DNA from 3 places in the Bradyrhizobium genosp. A genome. Region 1 is predicted to be linked to each of the others. Evidence: predicted binding sites of a transcription regulator. Region 1 holds the regulator's gene; each other region holds the start of a gene.
What was found. The regulator LexA, encoded in region 1, represses DNA repair genes until DNA is damaged. The targets are predictions, from matches to a motif close to TGTTCNNNNTGTGTTCNG.

Region 1 (3,273 bases):
GATTCTCGCTACCGGCGACGAGTTGGTGATGCCGGGCACCACGCCCGGCCATGGCCAGATCGTTTATTCCAACGGCTACGCCCTGCACGCGCTCGCCCGCAGCGAGGGTGCTGACACCATCGACCTCGGAGTTGCCACCGACACGCTTGCCGCCACCACCGCCGGCATCCGCCGCGCGCGCGACTCCGGCGCCGACATCCTGATTACGACGGGCGGTGCCTCGGTCGGCGACCACGATCTGGTGCAACAGGCGCTCCGCGACGAAGGCACCTCGATGGCGTTCTGGAAGATCGCGATGCGGCCGGGCAAGCCGATGATGAACGGGCAGCTCGGGGCGATGCGCGTGATCGGCCTGCCCGGCAATCCCGTGTCATCCTACGTTTGCGGCTTCCTGTTCATGGTGCCGCTGATTCGCGCGTTGTCGGGCCGTTCCGTGGTTCATCATCGACGCGAACGCGCCGTGCTCGGCCGCGACGTCGGCGCCAATGACCAGCGCGAGGATTATCTGCGCGCCCGCCTCGATGTGCGTGATGACGGCACGCTGATCGCCCTTCCCGTCAATCACCAGGACTCCTCGCTGCTTGCGAATCTCGCTGCGGCACAGGCACTTCTCGTGCGCACACCGTTCGCACCGAAGGCCGAAGCGGGAGCGCCCTGCGAGGTGCTGCGACTGCCCGTCTGAGCGCATCGTTCGCAACCGTTCCGCGAACTTTGTCGCGTTCACGGTAAATTAAGCAGTTGCGGAACATGTATCGAACATATAGTGTCCGTTCATGATTTGTTTCGAGCGTGGAGCGGCTTATTGCTGAATTCAGCGGTCTCGGAATCGAACGACATCAACCGGGGGACTTTGGTCGAGATGTTAACGCGCAAACAATACGAGCTCCTGCGGTTCATCAGCGAGCGCCTGAAGGAAAGCGGCGTGCCGCCCTCCTTCGACGAGATGAAGGACGCGCTCGATCTGCGCTCGAAATCGGGCATCCATCGCCTGATCACGGCGCTCGAAGAGCGCGGCTTCATCCGCCGCCTGCCCAACCGCGCCCGCGCGATCGAGGTGATCAAGCTGCCCGAACTTCAGGCCGCCGCCGGCACCCGCCGCGGCTTCACGCCGAGCGTCATCGAAGGCAATCTCGGCAAGGTGCGCACGACCTCGAGCCCACTCGCCGAGGAGGGTGAGCGTCCCGTCGCAGTGCCCGTGATGGGCCGGATCGCGGCTGGTACGCCGATCGAGGCGTTGCAGACCCGCAGCCACACCATCAGCGTCCCGCCCGACATGCTCGGCTCGGGCGAGCACTACGCGCTCGAAGTGCGTGGCGACTCCATGGTGGAGGCCGGCATTCTCGACGGCGACATGGCGCTGATCCAGCGCAACGAGAGCGCCGACACCGGCGACATCGTGGTCGCCCTGATCGACGACGAAGAAGCGACGTTGAAGCGTTTCCGTCGCCGCGGCGCCTCGATTGCGCTCGAGCCGGCGAATGCTGCCTATGAGGTCCGTATCCTGCCGCCCAACCGGGTCAAGATCCAGGGCAAGCTGATCGGGCTGTACCGGAAGTACTGAGCGCGTCGCAATCGACGACCGCCATCAACGATAGGAGCGGACGATTGTCCGCTCCGGCTGGATAGTCTTTCTGGTTTTGCACAGATTATCCGGCCCCCTCTTCAGCCCTACATCCTCGGCACGCCACAACGAAGCACGCATCGCTTCGCCGGCCTTTGAGAGACCGAGGAGACCACCATGCGCAAAATCGCATTGAGCACTATAGCAACGGCGCTGATCGCAGCATCAGCGTCGCAAGGCTTCGCTGCACAAAAGCAGCACCACGCCCGCAAAGCGTCGCAGGCAACGAGCGAGCAATTCCGCGATGCCCGCAACGCCGTCACGCAGCCGACACAGCCGGCCTGGCAGTATTCGGGCTGGTCAGCGCCCGCAGGCCGTTGACCGAACGGCTCTCCAAATGCACAGGAGCAGGCTTTGTTCCTCGCATATTTGAAAAAGATATTGTGATGGTGGCTTGCGGATCCAAGCCGCAGATTTGCCCACAACCAAGCAGACGCTTGCTAACTTCCACTCTGATAGAGGCCTGCGCCTCAGAAGGGGCGCGGTGCTCTATCCTGATTGAGGAGCACCCGATGTGTGACTATAGCCTGCATGCCGTCGCGACGCGTCCCGCAGAGGTTGGCGAGACGATCGTCACGACAACGTTCCGCGGCACCTCGACGCGCGGCTTCGCCTCCGAGGCCGACATGTCCGTTGCAGTCTGCCTGCTGCCGGGAACGGAGCTCGCCTTCGCCGACAACGTCCGCTACGACAATCGCTGGATCTGGACGCGCACCGTCAACTCGCGCGTCGGCAAGTTCGGCAAGGTCGATCCGCACATTCCCGATCGTCATCACGACGCGATCGAATTTCCCGACGGCAAATACGTCCTGGTGACGCAGCTCGTCGAAGGTCAGCGTGCAACCGTGCTGCAGCTGCCCGTGACCCAGCCGCTTGGCGAGCGCGAGCACAAGCCGCAGGTCATCGCCGACAGCCACTCGACGTCCCCGCGTCTGCCGATCGGCTAAAGGGTCGGTCTCAGTCCTCGGCCTGAAGATCGGCTTCCGACGGTGTTGCATCCCGGACGCGCGGAGTTGCGGACCGCGGCATGAGGGTCAGTTCGAAATCTCCATCGCCGGCCGCCGCCGGCGACCAGGGGCGGTTTGCGCCCCTCGCTTTCACCGACGCAATCGTAAAACCGTCGCCACGCTGCGTCAGCGCCAGCGCGCCTTGGCGCGCGAGACGCAGCCGATCGACCACCATCGCACCACAATCCGGTGGCGCGGGCCTTGCGGTCACCACCAGTGCCGCGCGGCTGCAATCGTCGCTCAGCGCGTCGATGCGTAGCGCCTGCGCAATCATCCGGCCGTCGGCGAGCGGCGTGACGCAACCGGACTCGTCGCACGACACGCCGTCACTGAATGAGGCGCTGGCGGGATCGCGCGGGTCCGCGTCCGCCGCGAGCCACTCCTTGATCAGGAAATTGTCCTTGTTGGTCCTCATCAGATGCAGCTGCCCGTCCCTGCCCCGCACTGCGACGCTCCGGCCGTCACCGGCGATAAGAATGTCGGGCTGCCGGACCGACAGACCCCAGACGGTTGCCGCCATGAGTACGAAGGCGCCCGACCAGCGCAGGGGCGTGCGCAGCAGGCCCATCAGGACCAGGCCGAGGCTCGCACCGATCAGCGGCGCAATGCCAAAGGCGCCGACATGGCCGATCGCGCCGGGCAACG
Region 2 (3,273 bases), 3.2 Mb from region 1:
TTCAGTCCCGCCCGCTCAACAGCGGTGATGTGAACGAAGACATCGCGACCGCCGTCATCCGGCTTGATAAAGCCGTAGCCGCGCTCGCCGTTGAAGAACTTAACCGTTCCCGTATTGGCCATCGGGAAACTCCCCCTCATTGCTCCTCCGTCGCAACGCAGACGCGCGTCGCGACATGACCGGGCATCACGAAGCCCGGGAGAGCTGGCCATCCTTCGGCGGACCCTTCGGTCCGACTGGATCTTTCTTAGGCCTTCACTCCGCCGCAACCATTCGCGGAAGCGGAACGCAAAGCCAGTCACACAAACAGCATAATACGGTTCTCTGCAGATTGACTACCGCTACTGCATATTTTTCCCAAGAATGCCGGAGTGTTACGGCTTCGGCACCTCTAATCGGAATCTGGCAGCGCCGCCTTGTCCAAGCGGCATTTCCAGCTCGGGCAGGATCGTCTTGAGCTCGCCTTGCAATGTGTATGGCGGGTTGACGATCAGGAGCCCGGTGGAGGTGAGGGCCGCGCCGTCGAGCTGCGGCGCGACGCTGAATTCGAGCCGCAGACATTTTCCCGGAGTCTTTGCTTTAGCTGCGGTCCGCGCCACGAGTTGCGCCAGCGTGTCGGTGGCGCGCCGGCTCTTGGCGGGGTACCAGATTACATAGATACCGGTCGGCCATTTCGCGAACGCGGTGGAGAAGGCCTCGCCCAGTCTTTCGAACTCGTCTTTCGCCTCGAAAGCCGGGTCGATCAGCACGACCCCGCGCCGCTCCTTCGGCGGCACGAACGCCGGCAGCGCCATCCAGCCGTCAAGATCGACCACGCGGGCCTGTTCGTCGCGCCGCAACACGTCAATCAGCGCCTTGCGTGCCTTCGGCTCGAGCTCGCAAGCCACGAGCCGGTCCTGCGGCCGCATCAGGCCGCGCGCGATCAAGGGCGACCCCGGATAGGCTTTGAGCTCGCCCTTCGGGTTGAAGGCGCGAACGATGTCGAGATAGGGCTTGGTCAGTGCGATTGTCTCGTTCGTGAAGCGCGCCTGCATCAGCCGCGCGATCCCCGTCAGCCACTCGCCGCTGCGGCGCGCCTCGTCGCTGCCGAGATCATAGAGGCCGGCACCCGCATGGGTGTCGATGACGCGGAAGGCGGCCGGCTTGTCCTGCAGATAAGTGAGGATGCGCGCCAGCACGATGTGCTTGATGACATCGGCGAAGTTGCCGGCGTGAAAGGCGTGGCGATAGTTCATGCAAGAGCACTACGCCACGTGACGGCCTGAGCAAAGAGGTACGAGAGCGTGAACTACCCGCCCCTGACCGGCGGCATCGTCACCTGGTCGCGACGGCAGGCGCGGCGTTCGATCTCCTCGCAGGCGCGGAATTGTAGGTCCTTGCTGAGGCAGATGCGGACCTCGGAGAGCCGGGTCCGGTTGCAGGTGACCGAGACGGCCGTGTTACTCAGGCCCGGATTGGCCTTGATGAAGGCTTCCTCGACGTCGGCCGGAGCGACAGTCTTGGCCTCCGACAAATCGAGATATTCGGCCGGAATCTTGATTGCCGCACGTGCCTTTCGGATCGTCTCGAAATAGTTGCGATCCGTTAGCCCGGAACAGGTGCCGTGCTTGTCCCACTCGTTGAAGATCAGCCCCGGCGCCGGCATCAGATCGAGCATCGAAGAGACGATGTTGCGGTTCAGCCGCGGCGACGGCCGCTGGCAGTATTCCGGAAAGCCGTTCTCATATTGTGGCCACAGCCCATGCACCACGAAGGAATAGGGCCGTCCCTCGCACTGGATATTCGAGCGCCCGCCACCGCGGCCGCGCTCGGCCGCTTCCTCGCAGAAGGACGGCGACCACGACAGCGACAGCACATAGAAGTCGAATTCGCCCGGCGCGTTCTGCCGCTTGTCCTGGGCCTTGGCGCCGCCGGCCAGCGAGAGCAGCCCGGCGGCAATGGTCAGAGAGATCACGAGACGGGAGAACGAATGCAATCTAAAGTGAAACATGGCAACGCCCCTCAACTAGACTGTGCAATCAGCCTAGCAGGCAATAAGAACATTTCAAGAACAAATTTCAGGCGACCCGACGATTGGCCGCGTGGGCGGTCCGAATCAGGACCTTTTGCAATCAAGGCTTGGCGGCGCGGCAGGACGGATTGTAGGCCCAGTTGCGGTCGAGCCCGACCACGCACCATTCGACGCCCTGGCCGTAGCCGGCAAAGCCGCCATCCTCGACGATCGAGAAGTGGATCCTGCGCATCTTGCCGTCATTGAGCATGGCCTCACCGGTGCAGTAGCGGCGCGGAATGTTGTCAGAGGCCCAGGCCCGGAAGGCGGTCTCATGGACGGCCGAGAAGCCCTCGATCTTCAACGGCGAATTCCAGAACGAGCTTTCCTTCTCCCAGAACTGGGTGGCAATCGTCGGCAGCGCCTTCTCACAATCGGCGACGTTGCCATCGTAACGCGGTCCGCTCAGCCAGAAATTCAGCTCCAGCGGGTTGGCGGCCCTGGCCTCACCGAGCGACAGCGCTCCAAACATCAGGCCGAGAACGGCGGCAAAGCGAAGCGATTTCAGGGAGGTCGAGGCGCGCATGGGCAATCCAGACAGCATGATCTGCGGAGGTCGGACGGTGCCGCGAAGGGCGGGGGAGGTCAAGTGCAGCGCGGCAACACTTGGCCAGGAGTTGATCACGACGTCGCAGTCAACCGGCCTTCCGTTCTTTCCACGGCCGCCGCGGCACCGTAAACTGCCGCCAACCAATCGGAGTGACGGGAATGCGAATCATTGCGGCCGCGGGCCTTCTTGCCAGCCTGGTTGTCTCAGGGATGATGGCGAGCCAGTCGGCGCGCGCCGACATCCTTCCGGTGCCGCCCTTCAAGGGCAACGACACCGGCGGCATCATCGCCTATTCCATGGCGACGCAGACCGATGCGCGCCAGGTCGCGGTCGATCACTGCGCGCACTACGGCAAGGTGGTCAAATTCCTTGCGGTGCAGGCGTATGAGGGTGGCTATATCTCGTTCTCGTGCCGCTGGGTGCCCTATGGCGCGGCCGATCGGCCGATCCGCACGCTCTACTGAGGCGTCTTTCGGAAAGCCAAGATCTCTCAGCCGGGAGTCGCTCGCATGACGCGCAAGCTTGCTTTGCTCGGATCAGTCGTTTGCTTCATGTTGTCGGCTGGGAGCGCAATCGCTGACGATCTGCCGGTGCGCAAGGCCGGCCTCTGGGAAATGAAGATGGTCCGGACCGGCTCGGCGATGCCGGAAATGACCATGCAGCATTGCACCGA
Region 3 (3,273 bases), 110 kb from region 1:
CGTTGACCAGAAGGTTCGGGAACTTGGCCGGAAGAACCGACGGCTCGGTCTCGTTGTTGTCGTAGTTCGGCTGGAAGTCGACGGTATCCTTGTCGATATCGGCCAGCAGCGCCAGCGCCGCCTTGGTCAGGCGCGCTTCGGTGTAACGATAGGCGGCCGGGGGATCGCCGTCGACCGAGCCGAAATTGCCCTGGCCGTCGATCAGCGGCACGCGCATCGAGAAGTCCTGCGCCATGCGGACCATGGCGTCGTAGATCGACTGGTCGCCGTGCGGGTGATACTTACCGATGACGTCGCCGACCACGCGGGCGGATTTGACGTACTTCTTGTCGGGCGTGTGCCCCTGCTCGTTCATCGAGTACAGGATGCGGCGATGTACCGGCTTCAGACCGTCGCGGGCATCAGGCAGCGCGCGCGCCACGATCACGCTCATGGCGTAGTCGAGATACGACTTCTTCATCTCCTCGAAGATGGAGACGGGGCGAATATCCGAGCGCTCCGGCTCGTCGCCGGGCTTCTTGTTGTCGTCGTCGGCCAAAGGGGAATCCGGTGAAATTTTATCTGGGAATCATATAGCGCATCGGGGCCCTGATAACCACCCTTGCAAGCCCTTGGGAAGCGGTTTTTCCGTTTGTTTTTCCAGAGACTTACGCGCTTCTCGCCACCGTCGTCAACAGCACCGGAACGAGCCACCCGGAACGCCCGTTATGCCCCGAAAAACACCTGGTGCATGATGCACCCGGGCACCAGCGTGAACAGTCCCGCCACCACCAAGGCACCGGTGAAGAGCAAGATCATGATGCGACGGTGATCGGTCACGCGATGCGTGTGCGCCCGCCACACCGCCAGCGGCAGCATCACCAGCGTGAAGATCGACAGGAGGTGGATCGGGCTGAACGGCCCGACCAGCCGGATCTGGTGGATCCAGAATGACGAGGCCGCCACCACGCCCATTAGCGCCACCCAGATCCAGCCAATCGTACGGTGCGGCAGCGTGCCCTTTGGCGCGGCGAACTGGACAAGGCCGAGCACGAAAGCCGCCATCGCCGCGAAGGCGTGCAACGGGATCTCGGGAGCGGCGTCAAGCAGTGGCGCGAGGCTCATGTGAGGCGTCCTCTGGTCGGAACCGACCATGTGAATGGGATTAACATAAAGTTAATACCATTCACATCGCGACTCGTCAAAGGCTTGAGGCAGCACATGATGCCAGCCCGGAAAAACCGAGCTTCACCAGTCAATTGGTAAGGAGTCCTGCCGCTTTACGCGAGCACGGCAAAGTCCCGACTGAGCGCCCGCCCCGGCTCAGAACGGGATGTCGTCGTCCATGTCGTTGTTGCGGCCACCGGTGCCCGCGGCCACGACACGGCGCGGCGCGCTGCTGACGGGACCGGAGGAGCCGAAATCGCCGCCCGGCTCGTCGCCGAAGCTGCCGCCTCCCCCGCCACCACCGCGGCCGTCGAGCATTGTCAGCGTCGAGTTGAAGCCCTGGAGCACGACCTCGGTGGAGTACTTCTCCACGCCGCTCTGATCGGTCCATTTGCGGGTCTGGAGCGCGCCCTCGATGTAAACCTTGGCGCCCTTCTTCAGATACTGCTCGGCGACCTTGCAGAGACCTTCATTGAAGATCACGACGCGATGCCACTCAGTCTTTTCCTTGCGCTCGCCGCTATTCTTGTCACGCCAGGTCTCCGAGGTGGCGATGCTCAGATTCGCGATCGGCCGCCCGTCCTGGGTGCGGCGGATTTCCGGATCCTTGCCGAGATTTCCAACCAGAATGACTTTGTTGACGCTTCCCGCCATCGCCGCTCTCCACTCCAAATGCCACTGAATTTCGAAAAGGCGCGCCCGCGCTGCCTGTTGGGCCGACCCTATACGCTTACGAGCACTGATCAGCCTGCCACGCCCTCGGTTATCCCCACATATAGCATCGGGCGAACATTTGTTCCAGATTTGTTCCCGCCGAAATTCAAACTGCCGGCGGTTGCGAGCGGTCGCGCGTGCCACTCTTCACGCTACGATGAATAGGAACCTGACGGGGCCAGTCCGATCTAGAGAAAAGCGCTTAACATTCATCAAGTTAAGGCATGCGAGTTAGCCCGCGAGTGTTGCATTCCGGAGACGGACTTTACGTCCAAGTGAGGCTACGATGACCTCGGAATTTAATTCTTATGGGCGTCGCGCCTGATTGACCGCCTCGGGGGACTTCTGAAGCGGACGACACTGGGGAGACTGCAATGAAGAAAGTTCTATTCAGCACAATTGGTATCGTTGCGTTTGGCCTGTCCGCTCCCGCGAGCGCGGCGGATCTTGCCGCCCGTCCTTACACCAAGGCGCCTGCGCCGATGATCGCCACCATCTACGACTGGAGCGGCTTCTACATCGGCATCAACGGCGGCGGCGGATCGACCCACAAATGCTGGGACTTTGTCACTCCCGTAACCGGCGTTTTGGTCCGCGAGGGTTGTCACAACGCCACCGGCGGCACGGTCGGTGGTCAGGTCGGTTATCGCTGGCAATCCGCCAATTGGGTCTTCGGTCTCGAAGGCCAGGGCAACTGGGCTGACTTCTCCGGCGACAATGTCAGCACGACCTTTATCGGCACGGGCCTTCGCGATCGGTCCAAGATCAATTCGTTCGGTTTGATCACCGGTCAGGTCGGTTACGCCTGGAACAACGTGCTGGTCTACGTGAAGGGCGGCGGCGCGGTCGTGAGTGACCGCTACCGGAGCTACGACGTCGTCACCGGCCTTGAGTTCGACCGGGCCAATGAGACCCGTTGGGGCGGTACCGTGGGCGCAGGCGTCGAAATCGGATTCGCGCCGAACTGGACGGTCGGCTTCGAGTACGATCACCTCTTCCTCGGCAACCGCACCCTTGGCTTCACCGGTTCTGGCAACTTCCTGATCGCCCCAGCCGGCGCCGCCACACGCTCTGAGCGCATCGGCCAGGACGTCGATATCGGCCTGATCCGCGTGAACTATCGCTTTGGCGGCCCCGTTATCGCAAAATACTGATATCCGTCTGGACTCATTCGAGAATCGAAGGCCGGCCTCGCGCCGGCCTTTTTGTTGCGGGTTCCCGATGGGAATCATAGGTCAGCGAGTGTTACATTTTGCGTCCGTTGTGACTTTCCGGAGACACAACTTGCGGCTTCAATGGTGTAAGCACGTCATCAGTTGGACCACAGCGTCCGATGTCCTTCTGAACGCACGGAAGGCACAAAAACAGAAACTGGGACTGGGATTTGTTGAATATGAAGAAGATTTTCTTGGC

Region 2: a site for LexA is predicted at 2,036-2,053, ahead of ACP2YP_RS06490 (ribonuclease T2 family protein). Genes of this name have one in related genera too.
Region 3: a site for LexA is predicted at 1,941-1,958, ahead of ACP2YP_RS20990 (single-stranded DNA-binding protein). Genes of this name have one in related genera too.

The regions. Positions count from the first base shown of each region.
Region 1 is NZ_CP188196.1:4,634,163-4,637,435, forward strand. It holds gene glp (gephyrin-like molybdotransferase Glp) at 1-682, shown strand, start outside; gene lexA (transcriptional repressor LexA) at 860-1,561, shown strand; gene ACP2YP_RS21535 (hypothetical protein) at 1,739-1,942, shown strand; gene ACP2YP_RS21540 (hypothetical protein) at 2,134-2,568, shown strand; gene ACP2YP_RS21545 (ComEC/Rec2 family competence protein) at 2,579-3,273, opposite strand, start outside.
Region 2 is NZ_CP188196.1:1,418,440-1,421,712, forward strand. It holds gene ACP2YP_RS06480 (cold-shock protein) at 1-122, opposite strand, end outside; gene ACP2YP_RS06485 (23S rRNA (adenine(2030)-N(6))-methyltransferase RlmJ) at 375-1,235, opposite strand; gene ACP2YP_RS06490 (ribonuclease T2 family protein) at 1,289-1,990, opposite strand; gene ACP2YP_RS06495 (hypothetical protein) at 2,112-2,576, opposite strand; gene ACP2YP_RS06500 (hypothetical protein) at 2,759-3,064, shown strand; gene ACP2YP_RS06505 (DUF3617 domain-containing protein) at 3,110-3,273, shown strand, end outside.
Region 3 is NZ_CP188196.1:4,520,350-4,523,622, forward strand. It holds gene gyrA (DNA gyrase subunit A) at 1-538, opposite strand, end outside; gene ACP2YP_RS20985 (DUF2306 domain-containing protein) at 706-1,104, opposite strand; gene ACP2YP_RS20990 (single-stranded DNA-binding protein) at 1,303-1,800, opposite strand; gene ACP2YP_RS20995 (outer membrane protein) at 2,235-3,014, shown strand; gene ACP2YP_RS21000 (outer membrane protein) at 3,254-3,273, shown strand, end outside.